DNA from 3 places in the Pseudoalteromonas sp. DY56-GL22 genome. Region 3 is predicted to be linked to each of the others. Evidence: predicted binding sites of a transcription regulator. Region 3 holds the regulator's gene; each other region holds the start of a gene.
What was found. The regulator sigma-54, encoded in region 3, starts transcription at its own class of promoters, with help from an activator protein. The targets are predictions, from matches to a motif close to GTTGGCACGNNNNTNGNNT.

Region 1 (10,306 bases), on a different contig from region 3:
CACCGGGTACATTAAATACAAATGGGCGTGGCATTGCGACATAGAGAGCCGAACCAATCTGTGCGGAGCTCGATGGTGCAGCAGCCTCAGTCACTGTGGTTTCATCTGCTAGGCTCTCTTCAGGGGCATCATCACCCATAAATAAAAAGTAACCTGCGGCGGCGCCAACAATCAACACTACAGCTGCAATAATGATAATCAGCTTCTTTTTGCCTTTACCCGTATCTTCTATTTCTAAATTTGCTTCTTCGGCCATTGTCACTTCCCTCAAAGTTACAGCAAGCTGTTTATCACGCTGTAACTATTTTATTTCTTATAATAGCAGGACTTATGCATAGTAATCTATTGATGATGAAGATTGTTGTCGAGAAGTTTCTGCGCTTTGCGCTGTTACTTCTGGTTGTTGCTCCTCAGCTTGTTGATTTCCTGCAAGCTGCCCTTGCCCAGACTGCTCTTGTTGTTGCTCAGGGTTACCTTGCTGAATACTACTTTCACCAAGTTCAATACCTTGCTGCGCAAGCATTTCTCGCAAACGTGGCATTGATTGCTCTAAAGCTTCTTTAGCCTGCTGATTTTGAACAACAAAATTAATTTGCGCTTGTTCAGCATCGCTACGTATACGAATTTGCATACTGCCCATTTCTGGTGGGTCTAAGCGAATTTCCGCTTCTTTGTTATTTATATTTAGTAACGCACTAACTCGCTCTTGAAGCATCTTTGCGGCGTCACTCTTTATAATATTGATCGCTTGCATTACACCAGGGTCAATGCTCACCGATTTAGAGTGAGCCTGAGTTTGTGTCGTTGCTTGAGTCTGCATTGTTTGTGCGTCTAGTGCTTGCTCATATTGCTGATGAGCCACCTCATAGGCACCCGGTTGTGTTGCTGCATTGGCTTGAGTCGTTAACTGAGTAAATAACTGAGCTACACGCGAAGGCACAGCTTCTTGTGTACGTTCGGTATTAATTTTTGTATCAAGCTCTAAAGTTACTTCTTCACTAGTTGCAGCCTTTGTAACATCGGCTGTAACCTGCGCAGTATTGTTTTGTTTTGTATTATTATTTTCAGCATTGACTGTGGCGACGGTTATCGGCATCGCTGTGTTGACTATTGCAGGAGCATTAATAGCCTCTTTGAGCACAGTTTGTGCCGCAGAAAGTTTTTCGTACTGAGCAGTACCCGGCGTTAACGTTTGCAGTTGAGTATTCACTTTATTTAACAGTGCTTGCTGCTCATCTTTCGTCAGTGCAGTGATTTGCTTTTCGATGCTAGTCGGCAGTTTAGTATCAAGCGCTTTATTATCAGCTAATTTAGCATCTTGTTTTGTCAGGCTTTCATCAGCAATGTCTTGCTCTACAGCAAATTGTGATACAGGGCTCTGTGCAGTTTGTGTTGTAGGCTTACTACTCATCACATCAGTCAATAGCGACTTGATTGTTGCCAGCTCATCAGCGCCAAGCTTATTGTCAACTTTTAGTTGATTGATTTGTTGCTCAAGTTGCTTTTGTTGATCAGTGCTGAGCGACAAACCTTTAGCGAACTCACTTACAGCCTGCCCGTCGCCACTTTGTAGTTTGGCAAGCAGGTTAACGATTGACTTATCAGTTACTGGTTTATCTGATGCTTTTGCCGCGCTTGCTTCAACGCTCTTCGGAGCTACCTGCTCAGTAGCTAGGTTTACTGCTGGCTTATCAACGTTGCCATGCGCTTGCTTTGTCGTCACTTCAGCCGCTTTTGCATCAGTTTGAACGCTATTATTTGCATCGCTAAGCATCTTGCTTAAAACAGCTTTGCTTTTATCATTCGCGCTGAGTTCATTTCCATCAGCTGTTTTTACAGCGTCTAAATCAACAGTGGTTTCTTTACTGTCAGTTGCTTGTATTGCACTGGCAAAGTTAGCTACCTGAGGTTTTGTATCCGGTGTATTAACAGCTGAAACACCCTGCTTTTCTTTGTCTGTTAATGGGCCATCAACAATAGGGGTCACGCTATCTTTTGGCGGTAAATCACCAATCGCTTTTAGTTGACTATCTACCGCTGTCGCAACTTTAGACTTATGTAATAAACTTGCGATTGAGTTGTCATCTTCTGCTGCGACTTTTGAATCATCGGTTTGCGCAACGTCTGTCATAGGTGAAGGTATTACAGGTGTAATGGTATCGATTGGGGTTGGTTTTTTATCAACAACTACCGGGCTAAAGTCATTATTTTCAATCAATTTATTAACACGTGTACTCATAGCTTGAGCCGCATTAATTTGCGAAAGCAGTGAGTTATCATCATCTTCTACAAGTGCAAGTTCATCGCTTTGTTCTTTAGTTACAGCTTCATTACGAACATCTGGATTTATTTTAGGCTGCTGATCTGTAGATGTGGGAGTAGTTGCAGCTTTAGCATCAGTCGCTGTATTCTCATCACCTGGTTTTGCATCTGATTTAGGTTCTTCAGAAGTACTGATAGCTTTAGGTTCATCAACTGAGTCAGCATCTGCATCACTTTTTGCTTGCGCGTTTGCCGCTTCACTTGCTTCTGTCAGTGAAGTTAAAAAACTTAAGCCCGATGCTTTGTTGTTAGACTCTGAGTCTTTGCCTGAAAAACCAGTACCTTGCTCAGTTTTAACCTGCAAATTGATATCACTGATCGCCATAATTCACCTAAACCTAGTCATCTAAAGTAATGAGGCAATTTGCCGCCGCAAGTGCCAAAATTAATGCTACTGGTTAGGTAAATGCAATTAACATGCCTAAAAAAGAAGTATTTTAAAGAAGTGCATTTTTAAGTTGACGCTGATAAAACTGATTTGCAGCAAATTCATCCAGCATTTTTTGTTCTGCTTTTGCCACTTGCATCGCTTGTTTTTCAGCTTGCTTTTCGATTAACTTCGCTACTGCTTTTGCTTTCACTTGTTGCTTTAACCACAGTGCTTTTCGCTGTGTCACAACTTGTTTTGCGGTATTCACTGTACTTGCTTGCTGGCGTATCGCTTCTTCAATTTTTGCAATAAAAGCATGATATTGGCTGAAGCCAGCACTAGACAAACCAGAGCGTCCTTTCAAATGTAACTGCTGAGAATACTCTAAACGAAAGTTATTTAGCCCTTGCAGTTTTTGTTGATTACTTTGTAAGTGCTGCTGTGCTTTTAAATAATCCATGCGTAAAGACTCTTCTTTATCGCTCTCAAGCTTTAACAATAAATCAAGTTTACTTTTAGCCATTAACCTTGCCCTAATAACTGCGCGAGACCTTGCAGACCTTCATCATAACTGATCACATCTTTCATACCTTGTTGAAGGAATTGATTGACTCGCGGCATCATATTAATTGCTTGGTCGAGCATAGGATCGGTGCCTTTTTGGTACGCCCCTAAGGTGATCATATCTTTGTTTTGTTGATACATTGAATACACTTGCTTGAGCACACGCGCTTGTTGCATATGCGCTTCAGATACAACCTGCGGCATTACACGAGAAATCGACTTTTCAATATCAATAGCCGGATAGTGACCACTGTCGGCTAAATCTCGAGATAAAACAATGTGGCCATCTAAAATAGCGCGGGCAGAGTCAGCAATTGGATCTTGCATATCATCGCCCTCACTAAGTACAGTAAAAAACGCTGTAATGGCACCTTGCCCTTCACCACCATTACCGGCACGCTCCACCAGCGCAGGTAATTTAGCAAATACTGAAGGCGGATAACCTTTCGTAGCCGGAGGCTCACCAACCGCTAAGGCAATTTCACGTTGTGCCATGGCATAACGGGTAACCGAGTCAAGTAATAACAACACGTTAAGTCCTTGATCGCGAAAGTATTCCGCAATGGTCACTGCACTTTCACAGCCTTTTAAACGCATTAATGGTGACGCATCCGCAGGGGCTGCAACTACCACTGAGCGCTTACGCCCTTCGACTCCTAAAATTTCTTCAATGAATTCTTTTACCTCACGACCACGTTCACCCACAAGGCCAACCACGATTACATCTGCTTCAGAACCACGAGTCATCATACCTAGTAGCACTGATTTACCAACACCAGAGCCTGCAAACAGACCCATACGCTGGCCTTGACCCACGGTAATAACGGAGTTGATGGCTCGTACACCTACATCCATAGGTTGACTGATTGGTCGTCTTGCCAGCGGGTTAATTGCGTTTTGCGCAAACTTTAAGTGATGCTCAGCATTAATTGCACCTAAGCCATCAAGTGGCCGACCAAGGCCATCCACTACGCGGCCAAGTAAACTCATGCCTACAGGCAATCCTGTTTCGTTTACTTTTGGGATAACTCGCGCACCTGGTAGTACGCCAGAGATGTGATCATTTGGCATTAAGTACAGTGTTTGGTCATTAAAGCCAACAACTTCAGCATCAACAAAGCCGTTAATGGTTTCAATTTTACATTGACTACCAACAGGTGCTCTAAGCCCTTTTGCTTCTAGCGTTAAACCAACAACACGCGTCAGAATACCGGCAACAGCCGGTTTTGGAGCCTTGATATGTTTTTCATAGCGCTGTAAGCGTTCGCTAAGAGTCATTGATTGAGCACTCATAATGAGCCTAAAAAGTGTTAGATACCACTGCTATGCAAAAAGTTTTCCAACGTTTCTTTGACGCGAGTTTTTATCGTCATATCGAGGGATGATTGCGGGGTTTTAATTTCGCAGCCACCGCGCTCTAAAGTCGGCTCTGCCACTAACTGCCAATGGTTATCTGCGATAGTTTGTTCGCCATAACTTTCGGTAATTAAAGCAATATCATCAGGATGTAAGTGAATACGTACTTTCACTTGCTCTTCACCTAACGCATCAATGGCTTGCTTCAAAGCATGTAAAATGACTTCTGGTGAGGTTTTGATTTCTTGGTAAACTAAGACTTCAGTTAACATAACAGCTAATTGCACTAACTGCTTTTCGGCACTTTCATCGACTTTAGATAATGGTTGAGAAAGGCTATCAAGTAAGCTTCTTAAGTTGGTGAGCTGCTCTTCTAAAATAGGCTTAATTTCTTCTTGGCCTTGCTCCTTACCAAGCTCAACACCTTCTTTAAAACCAGCTTCTTTCCCCTCATGCGCGCCTTTTTCAAAACCATCTATATAGCCTTGTTCATGACCTTGCTTTAGCCCTTCTTCATAGGCATCTTGACGGATTTTTTCAAGTTCAGCCATGGTCAATGACGGAATTTCAGGCTCTTCTGGCTGCTCTTCGGCCTGCTGCTTTTGCTGCTCTTTACGATATAAGTCAGCTAAAGGCGTGCCATACGCCGTTGAGCGTCCAGCGAGTTTTGTTGTATCTTGCGTCACTTCAGGAATTGGCCAGTTTTCCAATAATTCATCGGCAGCTTCACTGGCATGCACTGGGCGTCCTGTATGAAATGAAGACTTACTCATGGCTTACAGGAACTCCTCACCACCACCGCCACCAAGCATGATTTCGCCTGAGTCAGCTAAACGTCGTGCCGTAGAAAGAATTTCTTTCTGTGCCGCTTCTACTTCGCTAATACGAACAGGGCCCATTGCCTCAAGATCATCAGCGAGTAATTCAGCGGCACGTTTTGACATATTGCCCAAAATCTTCTCTTTTAATGCTTCGTCAGTACCTTTAATTGCTTTCATTAATACATCTTGCTGTACTTCACGAAGGATCGCTTGAATACCACGGTCTTCAACATCCATTAAGTTCTCAAAGACAAACATAAGGTCTTGGATTTGCTGTGACATCTCTTCATCGTGTTCACGGATTGAATCCATTAACTGACCTTCAACATTGGTATCTAGGTAGTTCATGATATCAGCAGCCGCTTTCAAGCCACCCATTTTCGCAGCTTGCGCACCAGCTTGACCTGCGAACTGTTTCTCCATGATTTCATTCAACTCTTGCAATGCTGCTGGTTGAACTTCTTCAAGGTTTGCAATACGCATGGTTAAATCTAAACGCACTTTTTCTGGGAATTGCGACAAGATTTCCGCTGATTGCTCTGGCTCTAAATAAGATAAAACAATGGTTTGAATTTGCGGGTGCTCGTTACGAATGATATTCGCCACTTGCTTTGAGTCCATCCACTTCAATGAATCAAGACCTTTCGCCCCTGAGCCCATAACAATTTGGTCAATAAGGCTGGCAGCCTTGTCTTCACCAAGCGCTGCTGTAAGGGCTTTTTTAATAAAGTCTTCAGACTGGAAGCCAATGGTACTGAAGCTTTGAATTTGCTCAATAAACAAATTATGGACTGCGCTAATTTTCGCTTGCGATAAATCATCTAGTGCGGCCATTGCCATACCCACCTTTTGCACTTGCTTTGGCTCTAAGTGCTTAAGGATTTGCGCAGCATCTTCTTCTGATAAGCTCAGCAATAAGATTGCCGCCTTATCAACACCGTCTAATTTATCAACATCAAACGCCGGTGGTAATTGTTTTTGTTCTTGATCAGTCATCTTCTGTTAACCACGCTTTCACTACTTGAGAAGACAGTTCTGGTTCATTTGCAACCAATGCACGAACTGCTTTGAGTAAATCTTCATCGCCATGTAAGTCTGGCAGCTGTAGTGTACCATCACTTGAGAATCCTACAGCAGCAGAGTCAAAGTCTTTATTTAGCATATCTAGCGTGCTATCACCAATATCTACACCTGCACTTAATGCATCTTCATCATATTCTTCTAGTGTATCGTCTGGGTAAATTAGACGTTTCAGCATAGGTCTTACAACAAAGACAATAAGTACGATGATAACCAGTGCACCTAATGCTAAGCGTAGCATCTTCATGAACCAATCTTGCTCCCAAAGTGGAACTTCAATCGCTTCACCTGTATCTTGTCTTACAAATGGCACTGTAACGACTTCAAGTGCATCACCGCGTTGCATATCAAACCCAACACCACCTTGTAGTAAGCGACGAATATTTGACAATGCTTCGACAGAGCGAGGAACCATAGTTGTCTCACCGTTTTCACCTACTTGTGGTACATAATCAACGGCAACTGACACACTGATGCGGCGGATAACACCGGTTTGCTGGCGCTTATGCGAAATTGTGGTATCAAGTTCGTAGTTACGTGTTGCTTCTTTATGCGAACGACTTGGGTTCGTTGCTGAACCTGCACTACCTTGGCCAGCGACCTCAGGAATATTAGAGTTAACTGGCGGCTGATTCGTTAGCGCACCTGGAATGCCCACAGCAAGACCACCAATGTTGTTTTCTTCGAACGTGGTTTCACTGCGCACAGCGGGTAAGTCTGGGTTATAACGTTTTTGTGTTTCTTCGACTGCACTAAAATCCATATTTAAGTCGACTTGCGCTGTGTAGTTACCTAAACCTACAACTGGAATAAGGATGCTATCGATTTTATTTAAGTATTCTTCTTCACGCTTACGCTCAATTTCATACTCTTTACGAGAGCGAGCAGCAAGTGAGTTTTGTGAGCCTGAATTCAGTAAACGACCATTTTGATCGGTAACAGTAACACGCTCTGGCGATAAACCTTGGACTGCTGAGGCAACAATATCAACTACTGAGTCAACTTCTTCACCATCAAGCGTACGGCCGCGTTTTAAGGTTAGTACTACCGTTGCTGAAGGTTGTTTTTCACGACGAGCAAATACGTTTTCTTTTGGAATAGCTAAAAGTACTTTGGCGCGAGTAACATTTTTTAGCTCTTCGATGGTACGTGCAAGCTGTTGCTCACGACCATGTTTTAAACGTTCACGTTCAAGGCGTTGGCTTACACCAAACCCCATGTCTTGCATGATGATGTCAGTACCTGAGCTTGGCGCTTGCTCTAGGCCTTCACGAGCCATCAATAATTTGATGTTTTGGTATTCACCTTCTTCAACAGAGATGACGTTACCATCAAGTTCGTAATCAATCTTTTGAGCGTCTAAGAAGTCCAGCGTTTGAATAAGCTCTTCCGTTGGCATTTTGCCAAGCGGACGCATATCTGGCTGACGAGCCCAAATAATAATAAAAATTGCGATAGCCAAACAGATTGCTAAAGCAATCACTAAAGTAGCCTGGCGTAAAACGTCTACACCATTTAAGGCACTTAGGTAGCCTGACTTTTGCTCTTGTTGATCGTCAGTATCGGTTGCATCGATACCGCCGCCTGCTAAGGCTAGATCAGTTGATTGATTAGATTGCGCCACAATAATTCTCCACTACCTAGTTACACAGGCATGTTCATAATTTCTTTATAAGCTTCAACAAGTTTATTGCGAACCTGTACCGTCGCTTCAAAGGCAACTGATGACTTTTGCGAAGCAATCATTACGTCCGCAAGTGAAACACTGCGATCGCCCATTTCAAGCGCGGTTACTTTTTGTTTTGCTTCTTGTTGTAAGCCATTCACTGTATCAAGTGCATTGGTAAGTAAATCACCAAACTGTGCCGATGAAGTTGGCTGAGTTTGTGTTGGTAAATTATTAATTGAGTTACTACGACCAACTTCTGAAGCCATAGATTGCATTTCTTGAAATAATGCGCTGTTTTGAACTTTCATAATACTCTCTGACAATGCAGTTTACTTATGCACTGATAAAGCACAAACCGTGCCACAAAATAAAACCTGGATTTTCAATAGCTTAGCGCAGTTAATTTACTTGTCAGAGTTTTGACAGCAAACAAGCTCACAAAAATGCGAGCTTGTTTGACTAACTTTTTGGAAGGAGTTTATGCAGGTAAGGCGATACCCAAGTCTCGCATTTGCGCCAGTTTATAACGTAACGTGCGCGGACTGATACCTAAGGTTTCTGCAACCTCTTTACGCTTACCGTTACAACGCGCTAAGGTTTCTAAAATAATACGATGCTCTTTGTCTTTCAGCTCGTCTTTGTAATTACCTTGCTCACTCACTTGTGGCACGGTATCTAGATTAACTTCAACAGGCTGTTCTTGATATACCGGAGCGTTGTGTGGCGGCGTAGCGACTGGCTTGATATCCGCCGTAAGCAACTCTTCAATAAAGACATCATCTTGATGAATACTATTCCCATCGCATAATATCAACGCCCGTTGAATAACGTTATCGAGCTCTCGTACGTTACCTGGCCAAGCATGCGATAGCAGCTTTTGTTTCGCATCCTCACTTAGTTGAGCTATAGGCTCTTTACTTTTCAGGCAATGACGCTCTATTAAATGCTCTGCCAATACAACAATGTCACCAGGACGCTCGGCTAATGGTTTCCACATTAGCGGGAATACATTTAAGCGATAATATAAATCTTCCCTAAATAGATTTTCGCTCACCGCTTCTTTCAAATCTCGGTTACTTGTAGCAAGTACGCGAACATCAAGCTCTATGGTTTTACGACCGCCTAAGCGCTCTACTTCGCGCTCTTGAAGTACACGCAGTAATTTTGCTTGTAAGCCTAAATCCATCTCAGTTATTTCATCAAGTAAGATGGTGCCACCTTGAGCTTGTTCAAACTTACCCGGACATGCTTGAATAGCGCCGGTAAACGCCCCTTTTTCGTAACCGAATAAGGTTGCTTCAAGCATGTTTTCAGGAATAGCAGCGCAGTTAATAGCCACAAAGGGGGCATCGCTACGATTTGATTTATCGTGGATAAAACGAGCCAACACTTCTTTACCCGAGCCACTTGGGCCGAGTACCATGACACTGGCATCTGAGCGGGCAACTTTGCTCGCGAGCTCTAATAGCTTAATACTCGATGGATCGGCAACGATTGGGCCATCGGTTTCTTTTTCCTTTTCAGGTAGATAACGACTCACCATGTTAAGGAGCACTTCTGGAGCAAACGGTTTTGCCATGTAATCAATCGCACCTAAACGCATTGCTTCTACAGCATCATCAATGGTGGCATAGGCTGTCATCATTAATACCGGCAGCTCAGGATAATTAAGTTTAATGCTACGTAATAGGTCAAGGCCACTCATGGCGCCCATTTGCACATCACTAACAACCAATGAATAGCTATTTTGCTTAAGCAAGATCATCGCTTGTTCAGCGCTATCTGCAGCAACGCAATCAATACCCGACATCTCAAGGGTATCGATTAGCGCTTCTCGTAAACCTGCGTCGTCTTCAACGACTAAGATAGAGTTAGTATTCATTTTGCCTCCGCTGACATTGGTTCTGCACTAATTGGCAAGATCAAACTAAAACATGCTCCCCCATGAGCATTATTTGTCACTTCAACCCGTCCTTGGTGCGCATTGGCGACTGAACTTACAACTGCAAGTCCAAGCCCCGTGCCCTGGCTTTTGGTAGTGTAAAAAGGTTCGAATAATTTGTTGGCATGGCGTAAATCAACACCCGGGCCATTATCACTGACACTGATACGAACACAGTTTTC
Region 2 (10,306 bases), on a different contig from region 3:
GAGAATAAATCATTGGGGCGTCATGCAGTGGATGTGACTTAACATACAAAGGCATGGCGTAAATGTGTTTTAAATTATGTTCAGTGAGGACATCTGATGTTCTGCCAGACGCCAAAATCTGTTTTTGATGCAACATAATAATGTCGCTGGTATAAAGACTTGCTAAATTTAAGTCGTGGATTGCAATAATGGCGGCATTGCCTTGCTTAACAAACTTGTTAACCCAACCCAATAAAGCATGCTGGTGGCGCATATCGAGCGCTGAAGTTGGCTCATCTAATAACATGAGCTTCGGCTGAGCATCATCACTAAATGCATCAAGTTGCGCTAAACAACGCGCCATACTCACTCGTTGTAACTCGCCGCCTGATAAAGCCGTGGCACGACGATCTCTCAAGTGACCCAGCTCCATAAAATCAATGTATTGAGCTACTTTTTTAGCACAGTGCTGCGTTGTTTCTTTGTAAGGGTAGCGCCCCATTGCGACAAGCTCTTGCACTGTGAATGCAAAACCTAGCTGCTGAGACTGCATAACAACGGCACGTTGATGGGCCAGTTTAGCTTGGCTAAATTTTGCTAAGGTGTGGTTGTGGAGCAGTATTTCACCTTGATAAGGATGACTTCCGGCTAGAGTGTGGAGCAAGGTCGATTTTCCAGCTCCATTTTCACCAATTAAGCCCACACATTGACCTGCTTTAATCTCACCAGTTAAATCTTGCAAGATGGCTTTTTCGCCGTAATTAACACTTAAGTTATTAAAACTAAGCAATTGCGCCTCCTTGCTTACTTTTTAAAATAAGATAGATAAACAAAGGCGCACCAAGTAGGGCGGTGATAATCCCAATAGGAAGTTCTGCTGGCATGACTAATGTGCGTGCGAGCCAATCAGAGAGTAATAAAACGATAATGCCAAGCAACATACACAAAGGCATCATAACCCGTAAATGGGGACCCACCATAAGCCTTGCAATATGCGGAACAACCAAACCAACAAACCCGATTAAGCCTGTCATTGCGACACTTGCTCCCACACCTAATGCAACTAAAATAATGATTTGAAATTTAAGAGTTTGCGTGTTTATTCCTAAATACTGAGCTTGTGATTCACCTAGCAGTAAACAATTCATTGGTTCTTTTAAATACCACAGGCCAATTGCACTGATAAGTAACAGTGGTAATGCTTGATTTAAATTAGCCCACGTAGCACCGCCAAGTGAGCCCATAGTCCAATAGTTTATTAACCTCAGCGCACTGTCATCAGCATAAAAACTTAATAACCCTATTAATGCAAAGGCAAGAGCGTTTACTGCTACACCGACCAAAATCAAGGTCGTCACATTAACTTGACCGGCCTGTTTAGCGATCAGGTAAACAAAAAGCGTGACAGCCAATGCACCTAAAAATGCGGCATAAGGTAAATATTTATCGGCTTGAAAATCAAATTTCGCACCCAGTGCGATAAATGCCACTGCAATAACTGCAGCGCCTGAACTAATACCAATAATAGATGGGTCGGCAAGTGGATTACGGCACAGGGCTTGAGTCGCCGTTCCTGTTTGAGCCAGCACTAAACCAATCATTACAGCTAACATAAAACGTGGTAAACGAATTTGCGTAACAACATTAATTTGTAACGGGTCAAACTGTGTAAAGTGCTCTGGCGCAAGCCAAGCAATAGCTAAACGCCAGTCCCAGCCGGCGGGGCCAAAACCAATACTTAGTAAAGATAAGGCGGCAATACTCAGAACGCAAAGGACTATCCATTTATTAGGAAAAAGCCTTGTTCTTAGCACTATTGGTAAAGTAATTGAACCGTTCATAGCTTATTGCGATATTCACTAACTTGCTCAATGGCAATCGCTATTCTTGGTGTTAACCCCAATGATAATAAACTATCCATAACCAGTAACTTACAGTTTTGTGCTGCTTTTAATAAAGATAAAGTGGGCAGCTTACAAAATGCATCTTTACCACCTAATGAGTAAACGACATGAGCAGGTGCAATAATAAAATCGGGTTGCTCTACGGCAAGGATCTCTCTATTTAATGGTTTAAAGCCTGAGTGAGTCTGCGCTAAGTTTTTAATTCCAGTATATTCAAACAACATTTGCGGCACGGTATCAGTACCGGCAGCAACTAAGCCTCTATCATTGGCCGATAATAGAAAAAGTGCTTTTTTACCAGTAAGCGAAGATTTTTCAGGTAAGCTATTTTGGATTTTTTGATTTAAAGCACGTGCTTGCTCTTGCGCACCTAATTCATTACCTAAATTAGTAATTAAGCTATTTAGCTCACTGATAGAGTCTGGCTTAGGGTAGGTTTTTAACGTTACACCAGTCGAACTGATTTGTTTCAATACTTCAGGTCTGCCTGTTCCTTCAAGTGCAAAAAGTGCCGTTGGGCGTAAAGAAAGTACACCTTCCGCAGCAAGATCGCGGTAATACCCAACCTGAGGTAACTCTGTGGCCGCTTTTGGATACATACTCGATTGATCAACACCTACTAGCTCTTGCTGCTGACCTAACGCGAATATAATTTCTGTTAATGTTCCTCCGGCACTTACTATTCGTTGCTCAGCGAAGACTGAGCTTGAAAGCAGTAATAACATGACGCTTAAGTATTTCATATTTGCACTCACTTGAATGATAGTAGCCCTATTATAATTAATTAAATGCAAATGAAAATAGTTATCACAATCAATATGTGTTTGAGGGTGTAACTTCGTAGTTCAACTCTTTGTGCTAGTCTTGTTGGATGAAATTTAGATTATACTCGATCATCTATCACTTTGAGGGCGGGAGGCTTGCATGAGGCGTTTTTATGAAACAGAACGAACTTTAATGGATTATCGAGAAAGAGAAAAAAGTCGTTGGCTTAGGATGCTTTTTATTACTGTGATTAGTATTGCAATTTCTTTACTGATTACTTTCTTGATTCTTCTTGCTACAGGGACAGAAATGATGCCTATCATTTTTATTATAGCGACAATTGCTCCTGCAGTTACTGCACCAATCGTTTCATGGTCTATTAGTGGTTTGATGATTAAAGTTCAAAAATTAGAGGAAACACATCGAAAACTAGCAATGTATGATCATTTAACAGGATTGCTATCTCGTCGAGAGTTTCTAGCTCAAGGGAATGAACTATTGCAAATGTGTCAAAGTAATAATCAACCAGTTGTATTTGCTTATTTAGACTTAGATCACTTCAAAAAAATTAATGATACATACGGTCATGCTGCTGGAGATGAGGTATTGGTAAGTTTTGCAAACCTAGTCAAGAAAACTTTAAGGCAAGAGGATTTACTAGGTCGTTTAGGGGGCGAAGAGTTTGCTCTAATTTTGGTAAACACGCGAGTGGTAGAGGCAAAACAGAAGCTAGAATTGCTCCGTAAATCTGTCGCAAAGATGACAATTAATTACGCTGAGCAACCGCTAAAGATTACAGTTAGTTTAGGGGTAGCTGATTGGGACCGTCCTCATAAAGAAAACTTAATATCGTTAATGAAAAGAGCTGATAATGCACTGTATAGTGCTAAATCATCTGGGCGAAACCAGCTTGCATTTGCCAAGCTATTTTAATGGCTTGCTCCATAAAAACACTGATATATTGTTTGTCTTTGAAACACCTAAATTCTTTAAATAATTTTATTTTTTAAGTAGGGCGCATGTTACGATTTTTTTCTATAGACCAAGGTGTGATCACAGAAACAGAGCCAGCTGCTGATATGCCTCTTGCAACCGCTATTAAGAATGCCCATTGGATTGATACTATAAATCCGACTGAAGAAGAACGACAAGCGCTGGCAAGCACCCTTAATATCACCTTACCCGGCGCTGATGATGTTGAAGAAATCGAGGCCTCTTCCCGTTGTTTTATCGACCATGAAGGCTTGCATGTGCATGCGCTTTTCATGTCACCAAACGAAGGGCGCTTTAACACGGTAACCGTAGCTTGTTTGTTACAAGACAACTGTTTGCTGACAATCCGCGATGATGAACTAGCCGATTTTCGTCTATTACGACTACGTGCTCGGAAAGGGCAAGTGGCGTGTGATAATCCAAAGCAACTTTTGGTGACTTTATTTGACCAAAAAGTCGAAAACCACGCTGATATGCTTGAAGACATGCATCATCAGTTAGAAAAACTCAGTGCCTATGTACTTGAAGAGGATGACTCTGACTTAGAAGAAGCCGTTAGCCGAATTTCTCGCCTTGAAGATAATAACGGTAAGGTGCGTTTATGTTTGATGGATACGCGCCGGAATATTTCGTTTTTACTGCGCCACCTAGGAGCGCCGACAGAAGACCGCGAATCACTACGTGAAATTGTGCTCGATATTGATACCCTTATGTCTCACTGTACATTTTTGTTTGATAAGGTGAATTTCTTAATGGACTCGACTCAGGGTTTTATTAACATCGAACAAAACCAAATTATCAAAACCTTCTCTATCGCCTCAGTGGTGTTTTTACCTCCAACCGTTGTCGCCAGTATTTATGGGATGAATTTTAACAGTATGCCTGAACTGCAATGGGCATGGGGTTACCCGTTTGCAATTGGCATTATGTTGCTGTCTGGCTTTGCACCTTACTTGTTCTTTAAACATAAAGGTTGGTTGTAACAAAGCATAAAAAAGCCCAGCAAATGCTGGGCAAGGGGTCTTCGGATAGACCTAGGGGGTTTAACCTTTCAATTCGCCGGTAGACGATTCGATATGTGCACGAACAAACCATTGGAATTGTTCTAAATCAGCCAGTTGGCCAGTGATCATATCTTCAGAAACTGGGTCTAGCTCACCAAGCTTATCGATAGCTGCACGGTGGTCTTTATTAACACCGTTATACACTTTATCAAGCGCTGTTAGGTGGTCAGTAACTAAGCCTTTACCAATTGAATAATCTTGCCAAGTACGGCGTTCTACAATTGATTGAGGTGTGCCAACAGGTACGCCGCCCATGGTTGCAATACGCTCTGCAATCGTGTCAGTCATCTCTTGCACTGCGCTTACTTGTGGGTCTAACATTTCGTGTACACCAATAAAATTAGGACCAACAACATTCCAATGAATGTGTTTTAAAGTGAGGTGTAAATCGATTAAAGCGACCATGCGTTGGTCTAGAATAGCAATCGTGTCCGCTGCAGCTTGGTCTTTAACACCCGGTGCTGTAAATTCTGCGATTTTTGATGATGAATTACTCATTACTCCTCCGAGATTATCTGTAAATTTCCTTTCGCTTTTAATCTAAAAAGCATGTGTAATTACACAGAAGCAAGCGTTGTGCCTAATAATTTTTAAATTATAAAGTATTGAATTTAAAAGATTAATTTTATTTAAGTCTTGAGTGAGGGTGGTACTAGCTAAGAAGAAGTATGAAAACTCTGCACACCTTCTGTAAAAAATTCAGTGTGCAGATACAAAGTTACGACTTAAGAAAGTAAAGCCGCCGCTAAACGAACAAAATCAGATGAGGTTAGAATGCCCACTAGGTTGTTATCTTTATCAACCACAGGCATGCAGCCATGACGGTTTTCAACAAAAAACTTAGCAACTTCGTGTAGCGGTTGCTCTGGCGAGATACTGGTAAAATCGGTAGCCATAATATCAACTACTTTAGTTTGCTTTTCCTTGCGTTCGAGGGCGCTGGCACTGTAATTAGCCATGATATTCATTACCTGAGCAATCATGATTTTTTGCGTTAACATGCCAACCAAACCACCATGCTCATTGATCACAGGGATATGACGAACATTTTTCTCTTTCATTAGATTATGAGCATCATGCAGGGTATTTTGCGCGCTAATAGCAAATGGGTCTGGCGTCATTAAATCACTAACTAGGTGTGTCATGGCTACATCCTTACAATTAATCAAGTTGTGGTAAGTTTAGCGCTTATCTAGTTAATTTCACTTAAGTGAGATCAAAGTATTAGTGATTAACGGTGTAATTACTTATGCAGTTCAGCCGTAGGTAAAAAGATGTAATGAGGATAATTTTTACCTTTAAATATTAATTTTATGAATTATTAGCTTGTTCAATTAGCGTATAAGCATCATGCGCTTTTTCACTTGGTTTTATGCCTTTTCCTAAAATGATTGTTAATTGTATGATGATTGTGCGCTCTAATAACGTTGACTCATGCAGTGCTGGCGAAGTTTGACTTGTGCAGGTTAATAAACCGCAGTGTGCTCTTTGCTCAAAACGTGGTTTGTTAGTGGGCTTGGAACGCTCAACATCAACTGCCTGCTCGGCAACGAGAAACCAGTCATAACCGGTGTCTATCGTAATGTTGGCGGCTTGCAGCATACTTTGCTCAAGCGCTGAGCGCTTTGAACCGTGACGAGTCTCGTATCGAAGGATATATTGATTATCCGCAAGCTGCTTAGTTGTTAGGCCAGGAATGTTTTTATCATTCGAATGTTGGCTGCTGGTGCAACCAATTAATACAATGGCAATATAAGCTAATAATACGTGTTTCATGATTGTCTCGCTTATTGCCAATGGTTATTTAGTGCTTGTTGTTCGGCGTTACGATCTAACGGTTGGCCTTGAATGTGCTCGTCGATGTAACTATCAAGCGCAGGTGTTTTATTTGCTAAGCGATAGCTTTGGCTTGACATTGCGCGTTGCTCGCTCGATGCATGAAGCTGCCAAATTCCTTGTTGTTTACAAGCAATATGTGTTTGCTGGGTAGTTTTAGAATACAGCGTGTATTGGCGGCAAAAATCGCCATTAGTATTAACAAAGCTAAGCTGTGCAGTTAGGCTTCTGTTTGTATCTATTACCGTATTGTCGCCACTCAGTTTTTGATCTAATGCGTTGGCAATGGGTTGTTCCAAACCTTGTTGTTGAACAAAGCTAGCAATAGCGACTGTAAAAAGCACTGCAATACTTGCTGCAACGGCCATTTGTTTGCGTCCGGCAAGTTTAATTTGCTGCCATTTGGATAGCGAAACGACATTCTCTTTATTATGTTGCTCGATTGTTTGTGCAAGTTCATCAGACAAGGGCATTGCATCAATCTGTGCTGCGTGTTGTTTAACGAGCATGTCAACTTCAGATAGTTCAGCTAGGCGTAAAGCGAGTTGCTCATCTTCAGCAATTGCATTACGTATTGCGTCCATTTCGTTTGCTGGTAATTCATTGTCTAAAAAAGCACTGAGTGTTTGGTCATCAATCTTCATGCGTTTTCCTTAGTGAAATCAGGCTTAATTAATTGATAAAGTGCGGCTCTGGCTCGTGATAATTTACTCATCACGGTGCCTACTGGTATCTCAAGGGTGTGCGCAACATCTTTGTAAGCCATACCTTGCACTGCTACGAGGGATACAATAGCGCGCTGTTCATCTGGCAAGGTTGTTAAAGCGTTATTTACCCGATGCAAAGTCTCTTGGGTTGCGAAACTCTCTTGTTCATCGTCACAGATGGGTTCTTGAAGTTCTGTATTTTGAACTGCCTTTAAGCGCACTTTTTGCGAGCGGTATTCGTCGATCCAAACATTTCGACAGATCTTGAATGCCCATTTTAGTGGTTCAATATCATCGGGCATGCCTTTTTGTAAAAGTTTCTCGATGGTCATTTGTACAATATCATCGGCATCTGCTTGATTGCCGGTAAGCGAAAATGCAAAACGTCGCAGCGCTGGTAATAAACTGGTTACTGTATTTGTCATAGTTTCCCTTATTGGTTAGGGCAAGGGCCGATTAATGAAACAACTCATCAATGATTCAGCCAACTCACACTACTATAACGGGCAAGAAAAAGTTTTATTCCCAATAAATGCAATTTTTCTTTCACTGAAACGTTATAGTAATACCTAACTAAATGAGAAGTCACTGTAACATGAAATTGAAATCAGTCATTTTAAGTAGTTTGTTGTTTACTTCAAGTACGCTATCAGCAGCGATTATTAAGCCAATAAATGGTGTGATAGAGCAGATAGATCCTGTTGTTAATCAACTTGAACCGCGCATCACTAGCCAAGTAGAAAGCATACGCAAACATGAGTTAATCGACGACGCAACAGCCATTGTGACCTCGCTACCTAAAAGGCTAGAGATACTCAATCAGTTACAGGCTCCTGCATTTGTTGAAGTCGATGTTGAGCATGGTTTTCGTGCAGTTGAAAGGCAATGGATGATGCTCGCGAATGAACAGCATCAGGCAAAACTCTTACAAATTGGCGCACAAATTATCGTCACTAAACAATACACGTCATTGGGTTTGTCATTAGTTCGGTTTGTTGTCCCGACCAATTACGATTCAAAAGCGCATTTGCAACGTTTACTTTCACTCGATGATGCAGCGATATTGGATAGAAATCATATTTATCAAGCGCAAAATGGTTCTCAGCAAGACGCGTCTTCATCAAAGCCTACCGCAATGTGTGACTGGCCTGTAAAAATTGGCATGATTGATAGTGCGATTGATACGACTCATCCGGGATTTAGTAATACACAGATAAAAACGCAGTCATTTCTCACAAATGACTTAGTATCACCCGATTTGCACGGCACTGCGGTTGCTGGCGTTTTGGTAGGTAAGTATGGGCAGCTCATGCCGTTATTAACTGAGGCAACATTATACAGCGCGGCGGTGTTTTATCAGCAGTCTGATTTATCACAAGGGGCGACATTAGCAGCAATAGTTGAAGCACTTAATTGGTTGGTTGCTAACGAGGTGCCTGTTATCAATATGAGTTTTACAGGGCCCGACAACGCTATTTTAGCGGCAGCAATTAATGCCACAGCGGCTAAACAAGTAACTTTAGTGGCGGCTGCAGGCAATGAAGGACCTGCTGCGCTGCCACTTTACCCTGCGGCATACCAACATGTCATTGCTGTCACGGCACTGGATAGCCAAAACCGAATTTATCGCTGGTCAAACAGAGGTGATTATATTGATTTTGCGGCATTAGGCGTCAATGTCATGACGTTAAAAGCTGGAGGGGATCTTGGTCGGGAATCTGGAACCTCTATTGCCGCGCCGCGTATTTCAGCGGCGGCTGCATGCTTATCGGCAAAGCCAAATGCTTCTCCTAAAAACATTTACCAGGCGTTACAGCAACAAGCGAATGATTTAGGTGAAGTAGGCAAAGATGCGGTGTTTGGACATGGCGTAATCGATTAAAAGCTGGCTTTTAATGACAGCGAAGCAATACTTTGGGTATAGGTGTTTGCTGCCAGCTTAGATTGATAATCGCCGTACTCTGCTTCAGTAACAATTTGCAAAGAGTCAAAAACAGAAAGCTGCCAAAATGCGCTGACTACACTGCGACTTTCATCCCGAGATGGCTCGCTTTGTGTAAGTGGTTGGCTGATAACTTCTTGGTAGTTTTTATCTTGATAGCGCCATCTTAATCCTGCTTTATTGCTTATATCAAACGCTTTAAAACGATGAGTGATGCCTGTATTTAAGCCCCAACTTTTAAAGTTAAATTGCTCTGAATCAGCATTTTCTTTATCTAAACTAGCGCCTAAAAGCAGCATCGTTTTACCCTGATTAATAAAGTAATACAGGTTCGAATCAAGCCCTAACCCTTTTGCATCGCGCATTGACTGTGTGGCGAATTGTTTATCTGATGCCCTAATTGCAGTACGCAGATAGGTTGTTGGATTAACGTAATGGCCAACATACAAACTTACCTGATCCAAAGTTAAAAATGTTTCTTTTGCTACTTTTGCTAAAGCACCGTCATAACGAATACCGACATCAGTACCAGAAATGCTATAGCTAGAATCAAGGCTATATTGATGCAATGCCAAGTCATACTGGTCAAGCTGGTGATAATTGGTTTGCTCGTATCGATAACTTGGTGTGAACTTGAGGTTGTCAGTTGCATGTAACTCAGCGCTAACGCCAGCTTTAAGTATTGAACCTGTATCACTTTGTGAAGAAATATCATCTAACTCTTTAATGGCTAAATCAGAGTTAGTTGTTAAGCCAATTTGTGCATCAGCATGAAAAGTCACATCCGTAGCAAACACTTGAATGCTTGTGGTTAACGCACTTAAGGTGATGAGCTTATTAATTGTACGCATAATAATCTCCTAAAGGAGCGCCGGGGGATAACCCGGCACGCTATTGGTTAAAGGCCTAAGTTCAAGCTGTTTTGAATGTTATTAACGACTTCGGTAGTCGTCGCTGCGGATACTTGCTCAGCAACTTGTTGGTTAACGCTGTTGCTAACAGTTGATGAAATGGTTTGCTCAACACTACTTTGTACAGAGCTCATTGCAGCTTGTTGTACATTACTAATCAGTGATGATTGCAGGTCATTAGTGATTTGCGAGGCCTGACTTAGAC
Region 3 (10,306 bases):
CCCTGGTGGCAGCTTAGGTAAACGTTTATTACTTACATTAGATGATGTGATGCACGCAGGCGACGCAACGCCAATCGTTAGCGAAACCCAAAGCATCAAAGATGCATTGATTGAAATGTCAGCCAAGGGCCTTGGTATGACCGCAGTGATTGGTGCAGATGAAAAGTTAGCCGGGTTATTCACTGATGGTGACTTACGCCGTATTTTAGAACAGCGCATCGATATCCATAGCACGGCAATTAGCCAAGTGATGACCCGTTCATGCACAACGGCTCGCCCTGACATGCTTGCGGCTGAAGCTTTAAATATTATGGAGCATAAACGTATTAATGGTTTAATTGTGGTGGATCAAAGCAACACACCAATTGGTGCCCTTAATATGCAAGACTTATTAAAAGCAGGAGTTCTCTAAGCAATGACATTCGCCGAACTATACCAGCCCCTGAGCCCTGATGTGAGTCAGCGTGCTCAAAAAATAAAACTATTAATCTGTGATATTGATGGTGTTTTTTCTGATGGTCGAATTTATTTGGGTAATAATGGCGAAGAGCTTAAAGCATTCAATACTAAAGATGGTTTTGGTATTAAAGCACTCATTAATAGTGGCTTTGAAGTGGCAGTGATTACTGGCCGCCATTCACAAATAGTTCAGCAGCGAATGACTAGCCTAACAGTTCAGCACATTTATCAGGGACAAGAAGATAAGCTGATTGCTTATCAAGAGTTAAAGGATAAACTGGGGCTGACAGATGAACAGATTGCCTATATTGGTGATGATGGTCCAGACTTACCAGTTATGGAAAAAGTTGGCTTTGCTGTCGCAGTAAACGATGCACACCCGCTTATCAAGAAGCTGGCTCATTACACCACATTATTACCGGGTGGCTTTGGAGCCGTGCGTGAATTAACTGATTTACTGATGTTAGAAAACGGCAAGCCGTTAACTAGCGATGGAACCAGCGCATGAATATAGCCCGTATTTTACTGAGTATTGTTTTTGTCTGTTGCATGGTGTGGTTATGGTACCCGTACTTTAACCAGTCAACTGATACAATAACTAGTGAAGACGAGATCATCGCAACACCTGATTACACTGCCGTTGCTCTAAAGCAAACAGCTTATGACGAGCAAGGTAAAATTAGTCATAAAGTGGCAGCTGCAAAAATGGAGTTGTATCAACAATTAGGGTTTACCTTTTTTGAACAACCTATTTTTACTATTTATAGCGATCAGCAAGTTTGGCAAGTAAGAGCCAAAGAAGCTACTTTATACGAAAATGATCAGCTGATTTTTGAAGGGGATGTAGTTGCTAAAAACTTAACCCATAACGGTATGATCGAAGACATAAAAGCAGAAAATATTAATGTCGACATTGATAAAATGACGATGTTTTCAAAGCAACCTGTAACACTAACAGGACCGAATTTAAAAATTACCGGTAAAGGCTTAAAAGCCGATTTAAAAGCCGAAATTGTTGAGTTAACTAACCATACACGAACCATATACTATGACCAATAAACTGAAGAAATTACTCCTGATCCCAAGCTTATTGATTGCCTTTTCGGGCGCAGCTGCCGAGCAAACAGGCGCTCAAATTAGCATTAGCTCAGATCGCCAAGTCGGTAAACTAAAAGATGGCGTTGGCATATTCGAAGGTAACGTAGAGATCGTGCATGGTGATCGTCGCATTACAGCAGAGCGACTTGAGGCACATGGCGGTGACACCGAAGGTACAGTCGAATTAATTATCGCTACAGGCAAACCAGCTTACTTCGAAGAAAAGCAAGCTGATGGTACCGTGATGAGCGCCAGCGCCGAAGAAGTTCGTTATGATGTTGCGAAACGCTTCTTAACACTCAATGGCGAAGCTGAAGTCACTCAAGCGGGTCAAAAAGTAACGGCAAAAAGCATTACCTATGATATGGCTCAACAGCTGATCAGCGCAGAAAAAGACGAAAACTCAACAGATCGTGTACACACTATTTTAGTGCCTGTAGAAAATAAAAAAGACGATAAAGGCCAACCATGAGCACATTAAAAGCAGAGCTTTTAGCTAAAAGCTACAAAGGCCGCCAAGTGGTTAAAAATGTCGGTCTTGAAGTTGAAGCGGGCAGTATTGTTGGCTTGTTAGGGCCAAATGGTGCAGGTAAAACCACCACCTTCTATATGATTGTAGGCCTCGTACCAAGCGACAAAGGAAAAATAAGCATCGATGATAACGATATCACGCTTTTGCCAATGCACAGCCGTGCGCGCTTAGGTATTGGTTATCTACCACAAGAGTCGTCTATTTTTCGAAAATTAACAGTTTACCAAAACTTGATGGCCATATTAGAGACCCGCAAAGATCTTAACAAAACAACGCGCGAAGAGACGCTTAACAACTTATTAGATGAATTTAGCATTCAACATATTCGCGATAGCCAAGGTATGGCACTGTCAGGTGGTGAACGACGCCGCGTTGAAATTGCACGTGCATTAGCCGCTAATCCTAAATTTATCCTTTTAGATGAGCCTTTTGCTGGTGTTGATCCTATTTCGGTGTTAGATATAAAGAAAATTATTGAGCACCTAAAAAATCGTGGTATTGGTGTACTTATTACTGACCATAATGTTCGAGAAACCCTTGATGTTTGTGAAAAAGCCTACATTGTTTCTCATGGGGAGCTAATTGCATCAGGCACACCTGAGCACGTATTAGCTGACCAAACTGTACGTGATGTTTATCTAGGCGAGCAATTCAGGCTGTAACCATTACGCCACCGACTAGAGCATCTGCTAGACTTATACAATGACAATAAATCGATAACAGTGTCCTCACCGTTACCGATAACTTAAAAAGGATTGTTAGGGATACATGAGGCAATCATTACAGCTGCGCATGGGCCAGCAACTTACAATGACTCCACAACTGCAACAAGCCATTCGCTTGTTGCAGCTCAGTACATTGGATCTCCAGCAAGAAATTCAAGAAGCGCTTGATAGTAATCCTCTGCTTGAAGTGGAAGAAGCGGATTACAACGAAGAAAGCATCGGTAAGAATGAGCAAAAAGCGGAGTCTGACGATGTACAAGTCAGCGCGTCTGCCGACGAAGCACCTAGCGAATTCGAGCAAGAAAGCAGTGATGCTCTGAGTAAGGATACGGTTAGCGATGACTTAGCTATGGATGTTACGTGGGATGAGTACATGAGTGCCGCCCCATCAACATCGTCTGGGCCAATGCCTGAAGACGAGTCTATTTACCAAGGTGCTTCAACAGAAACACTGCAAGAATATTTAATGTGGCAACTACAGCTCACACCATTTAGTCCTACCGATGAAGCGATTGCCGTTGCCATCGTTGAAGCTATCGATGACTCAGGTATTTTAACGGTTAGCTGCGAAGATATTGTCGAAAGCTTTAATCAAAATAATGATGAAGAAGAAATCGAACTCGATGAAGTTGAAGCTGTCTTAAAAAGAATACAGTTATTCGATCCAGTTGGTATCGGCGCGCGAAGTTTACAAGAGTGCCTGTGTATACAACTTCGTCAATTCGATGCCAATACGCCATATTTAGCTGAAACTAAAATGGTTTTATCTGAGCATATCGAATTATTAGCAAGTCGCGACTATCGCACTTTAATGAAAAAGACTAAGCTTAAAGAAAACGAGCTTAAAGAAGTGATGACGCTCATTCACAGCTTAAATCCTAAGCCTGCGGATAGCATAGTACGCGAAGAATCTGAGTACGTCATACCCGATGTATCAGTGAAAAAAGTGAAAGGCCGCTGGGTAGTCGAGTTAAACCCAGATTGTATGCCAAAAATTAGAGTGAATAGCCAATATGCAGCGATGTCTCGCTCTGTTAAATCAAGTAGCGACAGCCAATTTATTCGTTCTCACTTACAAGAAGCAAAGTGGTTTATTAAGAGCTTAGAAAGCCGTAACGATACTTTACTAAAAGTGACCAACTGTATCGTGCAACAACAGCAAGCTTTCTTTGAACATGGCCCAGAGGCAATGAAGCCAATGGTGCTAAACGATGTCGCTGAAATGGTCGAAATGCATGAATCGACGATTTCTCGGGTTACAACACAAAAATATATGCATACCCCAAGGGGAATTTTTGAGTTGAAATATTTCTTCTCAAGCCATGTCAGCACCGAAAATGGTGGTGAGTGCTCTTCTACAGCAATTCGCGCTTTAATCAAGAAGTTAGTTGCTGCAGAAAACTCGGTTAAACCATTGAGTGATAGCAAAATTGCAGATATATTGGCTGAGCAAGGAATTAAAGTAGCTAGACGTACAATTGCAAAATATCGTGAGTCTCTAGCAATACCTCCGTCTAATCAGCGTAAAAGTCTGATTTAGACGTTTTACATAGAAGGAAAATGCTTATGCAACTAAATTTAACTGGTCGCCACGTAGAAGTCACTGATTCATTAAGAGACTATGTAAACACTAAGTTCGCAAAACTAGAAAGGCATTTTGATCATATTAATAATGTTCATGTCATTTTAGATGTAGAAAAATTAAGCCAAAAAGCAGAAGCAACTTTACATGTAAACGGAGGCGAGTTGTTCGCTTCTACAGAACATCAAGATATGTACGCAGCAATTGACTCATTGATCGATAAACTTGATCGCCAAGTCATTAAGCATAAAGAGAAATTAGCTCGACATTAAATTATGAAACTTAGTTCACTTACTAATCAGGACTGCAGCAAAGCTGCGGTCCTTTTTAATAGCAAAAAAAGAATTCTTGAGTATATTAGCGAGTTAGCTCACCAGCAGTTTCCTCATTTATCTCAACAAGATATCCTAGATGCTTTTCTGAACAGGGAAAAGTTAGGTAGTACAGGTATCGGCCGAGGAATAGCTATTCCCCACGGTCGAATGAGTGGTGCTGATGAACCTCATGCATTTATTATTGTCAGTGAATCTCCCATCAATTTTGATGCGATAGACAATCGTCCCGTTGATATTTTTGTGGCACTCATCGTACCAGATGGCGATTGCCAGTTGCACTTGAAGACCTTGTCAACAATTGCTGATAGACTTAAAGATAAAGATTTTTGTAAACAGTTGCGAAGTGCTACAAGCGATCAGCAACTATTTCAAGTAATTGCATCAGAGGCATAAATGGAATTAATAATTATCAGCGGTCGCTCAGGCTCGGGCAAATCGGTCGCTTTACGAGTTCTTGAAGACTTAGGCTACTACTGTGTTGATAATATTCCTGTCAACCTACTGCCTTCGCTCGTGCGAAGTGTTTCTGATAATTATGACAAAATTGCCGTCAGTATCGACGTACGTAACTTACCGAAAGAGCAGCAAGAGTTTAATGATATTCTTGAGTACCTGCCAGGTTTTGCTAACCCAACACTATTCTACCTAGATAGTGATGATCAAACCCTAATCAAGCGTTTTTCTGAAACTCGCCGTTTGCATCCATTATCGATTGATTCTTTACCGCTTGATCTTGCCATTAAACAAGAAAAAATCCTGCTTGATGTGCTGATCACCCGCGCTGACTTTATGATTGATACCACTGATTTGAGTGTTCATCAGTTAGCAGAATCAATTCGTGAAAAGATTTTAGGTAAGAAAGATAAAAAACTGATTATTACGTTTATGTCGTTTGGTTTTAAGCATGGCATTCCAAAAGAAGCTGACTACGTTTTTGATGCACGCTTTTTACCGAACCCACACTGGGAGCCTGATTTAAAGCCACTAACCGGCCTCGATCAGCCTGTCAGGGATTATTTAGCTAGCCACAGCATAGTGCAAAAGTTCACTTGGCAGATTCAAACCTTTGTACAGACTTGGTTGCCACATCTAGAGCGCAACAACCGCAGTTACCTAACCATTGCAATTGGTTGTACAGGAGGCCAACACCGTTCTGTTTACTTAGCGCAAACAATTGGTGAAAGCTTTTCTAAAACTCATGCTAATGTAAAAATTCGCCACCGCGAACAAGATATCTAACTAGGCACCAACAATGCACGCTGAAGATACCTTTTTAATTCAAAACAAACTTGGCTTACATGCTCGCGCTGCGACTGTTTTAGCGCAACTAGCACTGCAATTTGATGCCAAAATTACACTTTTTCAAGATGAGAAAGAAGCTGAAGGCGACAGCGTGTTAGCGTTAATGCTCCTTGAAAGTAGTCAAGGAAAAGAGGTTCGTGTTGTATGCGAAGGTCCTGACGCTGACGCTGCATTAACGGCAATCGGCGAATTAATTGCGCAACGCTTTCACGAGCAAGAATAGCATTTGCTAAGACTTCAAGGTTTACGGTAAACTTACTTCGGATATTTAAAATTCCCTTTAAATATCCTACTTTTATATCGCTCGCTTTTCTAAATTACAAAACTCTTAATAAATTTATCGCAGTGCGACGATATCTCTGCAAATACACTACAAAGCAACTATGCTGTATTTGCATAGCCTATTTAAACTTTTTTCAGTTGTAAGGACGCCAATGCCAGAAGCCTTTGAACAAGATTACCCACTACAACAACTCAAACAAGTGACCAAGTCACTCAATAGTGGTCAATTTGTTCAAGTGCGCGGCATGTTAGCCAAAACGGCACCTTGTGATACAGCCCTTTTACTTGAGTCTTCTCCCCATAAAATTCGTCGTATGCTTTGGCAGCTGGTTGACCCAGATGTCCGTGGTGATGTTCTAGAGGAACTCTCTGAAGATGTACGTCTTGGCATTATTGCCCAGATGGAGCCTGAGCACATTGCTGCTGCTACAGAAGATATGGACGACGATGACTTAGGTGAGGTTTTACGTAGTCTTCCTGATACCGTATATCAAGACGTTGTTAGCGCAATGGACTCGCAAGATAGAGAAAGGGCAACTCAAGCGCTTTCTTATCAAGAGCGCTCAGCCGGTGCCCTGATGAACAGCGATACGGTAACCATTCGTCCAGATGTTACCCTAGATGTAGTTTTACGCTATTTACGCTTACGAGGTGAGCTACCAGAGGGTACCGATGACTTATATGTAGTTGATAAGCATAACTGCTTTTTAGGCGCGCTTTCATTAACTACATTGCTGACCAGTCCTTCAGATAAAATTGTTCGTGATTTAATGGATGAAGACTGTGAGTCAATCCTAATCTCTATGGATGAAAGTGATGTAGCGCAACTGTTCGAGCGTCACAACTGGATTTCAGCCCCTGTTGTGGATGATAACGCTCACTTGCTTGGTCGTATTACCATCGATGATATCGTTGACGTAATCCGTGAAGATGCAGAGCACAGCATGCTAAGCCTCGCTGGTCTTGACGACGAAGAAGATACCTTTGCGCCAGTGCTAAAAAGTTCGCAGCGTCGCTCTATTTGGCTTGGGGTTAACTTATTAACCGCATTGTTAGCAGCCATTGTGGCAAGCTTTTTCGAAAACACCTTAGCAATCTTGCCTATTTTAGCGGTACTCAATGGTATCGTCCCTTCAATGGGGGGTGTTGCGGGTAGCCAAACCCTAACTCTGGTTATTCGTGGTATAGCGGTTGGTCATATCAACCAAACCAACCAACGCTTCTTATTACTTAAGGAGTTAGCAATTGGCGCACTGAATGGCATTATTTGGTCGATATTAATTGCTGGTGTGGTTGCCCTATGGCAGTGGGACTTTAAACTCGGCGCAGTGCTGGCCTTTGCAATGTTTATGAATCTTGTTGCCGCTGGTATTGCAGGTGCAAGCATTCCATTAATTCTTAAGAAAATGAAAATTGACCCTGCCCTCGCCGGCAGTGTGGTACTGACAACAGTGACGGATATTGTCGGTATCTTTGCCTTTTTAGGCACCGCAACCTGGCTATTGATCTGATACCAATTCACAATAATACTTAATTAAGCGAATTGGTATAAATAAAAACGGCCCTTTAAGGGCCGTATTTATATCTTTTACTTTGCACGCTGCTTATTTTTACCTACTCTAGGTTTGGTATTGGCCTTTTTAAACTGGCTAAAACCGGTATGACGAGTCAGTGCTGCACGGCCTTTACCGCCCTTACCTTTAGCAGTTTTCTCGTTTCGACCTTCTTCAGGAACCAAACAATTCGGCCCTTTACCAATTAAATTTGCTTTGCCCATTTTTCTTAGTGCTTCACGGATCATCGGCCAACCAGCAGGATCGTGGTATCGTAAAATCGCTTTGTGTAAGCGACGCTGGCGTGCGCCTTTTGGAACAGGCACTTGCTCAGTATTGTTCTTAATATTGCGCAGCGAGTTCATCTCAGTGTGATAAATTGTGGTTGCATTGGCCATCGGCGATGGATAAAAGTTTTGTACTTGATCAAGCTTAAAGTCATGAGCCTTTAACCATAGCGCCATATTCACCATGTCTTCGTCTTTCGTTCCTGGGTGAGCAGAAATAAAATACGGGATCAAATACTGCTTTTTACCCGCTTCTTTTGAGTATTTATCAAATAGCTCTTTAAACTTATCGTAAGCTCCCATGCCCGGCTTCATCATCTTAGATAATGGACCATCTTCAGTGTGCTCAGGGGCAATTTTTAAGTACCCGCCTACGTGATGGGTAACCAACTCTTTTACGTAGCGAGGGTCTTCTACGGCTAAGTCATAACGTACGCCAGACGCGATCAAGATTTTCTTCACACCTTTTACATCTCGAGCTTTTTTATAAAGCTCAATCGTTGGGGTGTGATCCGTGTCCATGTGCTTACAGATATCAGGATAAACACATGATAAACGACGACACGTGCTCTCTGCCTTTTTGCTCTTACAGCGCAACTTATACATATTCGCGGTCGGTCCGCCTAAGTCAGAAATAACCCCAGTGAAGCCCGGTACTCTGTCACGAATTTGCTCAATTTCATCAATAATTGATTGCTCAGAACGGCTTTGAATAATACGTCCTTCATGTTCTGTTATTGAACAGAAAGAACAACCACCAAAGCAGCCTCGCATGATGTTCACCGAGGTTTTAATCATTTCATAAGCTGGGATTTTTTCATCGCCGTAGCTTGGGTGCGGAATACGCTGATATGGCAAACCAAATACGCCATCCATTTCTTCAGTTTCAAGCGGAAATGCAGGCGGATTTACCCAAATAGAGCGGTCGCCATGGCGTTGAAATAACGCACGCGCACAACCTGGGTTTGTTTCTTGGTGCAAAATACGCGAGGCGTGAGCATAAAGCGGTTTATTCACACTTACTTGCTCATATGCTGGTAGCTTAACGTAGGTCTTTTCCCATGGCTTAGGACGAGCAGGCTGAATCGTGATTGGCTTAGCCGCCTCGGCACTTAAATCAATACCTGCTTTTTTAAATTCAGATTTACTACAACCCACATCATCTGCGCCATACGGGTTTGGAATTGGATCAATCTTACCGATTTTATCTATTGCAGTTGAGTCACTACCACGCCAACCCGGTAATGGTTCTTTACGAATAACCGCAGTACCACGAATATCTTGAATTGTCTCAACCGACTCACCCGCAGCAATACGGTGGGCAACTTCAACAAGTGGGCGCTCAGCGTTACCGTAAATTAAAATGTCAGCTTTAGCATCAAACAATACACTACGGCGTACTTTTTCTTGCCAATAATCATAATGAGCAATACGGCGTAAACTCGCCTCAATACCACCAATGATCAGTGGCACATCTTTATAAGCTTCGCGACAGCGTTGGCTGTATACAACTACCGCACGGTCAGGACGTTTACCGCCTATGTTACCCGGAGTATAAGCGTCATCATGACGCATACGCTTTTCAGCAGTATAACGGTTGATCATCGAGTCCATATTACCCGCTGTAACACCAAAGAATAAGTTAGGCTTACCTAACGCCATAAAGGCATCTTTTGAGTTCCAGTCAGGCTGCGCAATAATACCCACACGAAAACCCTGTGACTCAAGCATACGCCCAATCACAGCCATACCGAAGCTTGGGTGATCTACATACGCATCACCACTTACAATGATCACGTCACAGCTATCCCAGCCTAACGCGTCCATTTCTGCACGAGTGGTTGGTAAAAATGGCGCCGTGCCATAGCATTCAGCCCAATATTTAGGGTAAGAAAACAGGCCTCGCTCGGCTTTTAATGCGCTCATAAAGTGTACTCTGCTAACAAAAGGGGCGAATTATACCTCAGTCTTATAGATTATTATAGAAAACAAAACGCCCTTCACATGGGAGGGCGCTGTTTAATTTGTATGCACTGACTGGAACTGGCTATTGCTTAGCTTGCAGGTAAGTAATTAACTCTTTTTCTGGCATAGGCTTAGCGTACATGAAGCCTTGCACTTCATCACAGCCAAGCTGAGCTAAATAATCTG

Region 1: a site for sigma-54 is predicted at 8,529-8,547, ahead of fliE (flagellar hook-basal body complex protein FliE). Genes of this name have one in related genera too.
Region 2: a site for sigma-54 is predicted at 5,271-5,289, ahead of dps (DNA starvation/stationary phase protection protein Dps). Genes of this name have one in related genera too.

The regions. Positions count from the first base shown of each region.
Region 1 covers NZ_JANHZR010000005.1:45,704-56,009, reverse strand. The annotation lists gene fliL (flagellar basal body-associated protein FliL) at 1-256, opposite strand, end outside; gene NO991_RS12355 (flagellar hook-length control protein FliK) at 329-2,647, opposite strand; gene fliJ (flagellar export protein FliJ) at 2,760-3,215, opposite strand; gene fliI (flagellar protein export ATPase FliI) at 3,215-4,549, opposite strand; gene fliH (flagellar assembly protein FliH) at 4,567-5,385, opposite strand; gene fliG (flagellar motor switch protein FliG) at 5,389-6,429, opposite strand; gene fliF (flagellar basal-body MS-ring/collar protein FliF) at 6,422-8,137, opposite strand; gene fliE (flagellar hook-basal body complex protein FliE) at 8,158-8,490, opposite strand; gene NO991_RS12320 (sigma-54-dependent transcriptional regulator) at 8,661-10,064, opposite strand; gene NO991_RS12315 (PAS domain-containing sensor histidine kinase) at 10,061-10,306, opposite strand, start outside.
Region 2 covers NZ_JANHZR010000004.1:64,038-74,343, forward strand. The annotation lists gene NO991_RS10615 (heme ABC transporter ATP-binding protein) at 1-769, opposite strand, end outside; gene NO991_RS10620 (iron ABC transporter permease) at 762-1,820, opposite strand; gene NO991_RS10625 (hemin ABC transporter substrate-binding protein) at 1,817-2,626, opposite strand; gene NO991_RS10630 (GGDEF domain-containing protein) at 2,808-3,581, shown strand; gene corA (magnesium/cobalt transporter CorA) at 3,668-4,624, shown strand; gene dps (DNA starvation/stationary phase protection protein Dps) at 4,685-5,203, opposite strand; gene NO991_RS10645 (HPP family protein) at 5,431-5,850, opposite strand; gene NO991_RS10650 (hypothetical protein) at 6,017-6,481, opposite strand; gene NO991_RS10655 (hypothetical protein) at 6,493-7,185, opposite strand; gene NO991_RS10660 (RNA polymerase sigma factor) at 7,182-7,673, opposite strand; gene NO991_RS10665 (S8 family serine peptidase) at 7,844-9,130, shown strand; gene NO991_RS10670 (hypothetical protein) at 9,127-10,041, opposite strand; gene NO991_RS10675 (hypothetical protein) at 10,089-10,306, opposite strand, start outside.
Region 3 covers NZ_JANHZR010000015.1:11,623-21,928, reverse strand. The annotation lists gene NO991_RS19890 (KpsF/GutQ family sugar-phosphate isomerase) at 1-412, shown strand, start outside; gene kdsC (3-deoxy-manno-octulosonate-8-phosphatase KdsC) at 416-967, shown strand; gene lptC (LPS export ABC transporter periplasmic protein LptC) at 964-1,518, shown strand; gene lptA (lipopolysaccharide transport periplasmic protein LptA) at 1,508-2,029, shown strand; gene lptB (LPS export ABC transporter ATP-binding protein) at 2,026-2,751, shown strand; gene NO991_RS19865 (RNA polymerase factor sigma-54) at 2,858-4,354, shown strand; gene hpf (ribosome hibernation promoting factor) at 4,381-4,668, shown strand; gene ptsN (PTS IIA-like nitrogen regulatory protein PtsN) at 4,672-5,124, shown strand; gene rapZ (RNase adapter RapZ) at 5,125-5,970, shown strand; gene NO991_RS19845 (HPr family phosphocarrier protein) at 5,984-6,256, shown strand; gene mgtE (magnesium transporter) at 6,468-7,826, shown strand; gene NO991_RS19835 (YgiQ family radical SAM protein) at 7,904-10,081, opposite strand; gene NO991_RS19830 (EAL domain-containing protein) at 10,203-10,306, opposite strand, start outside.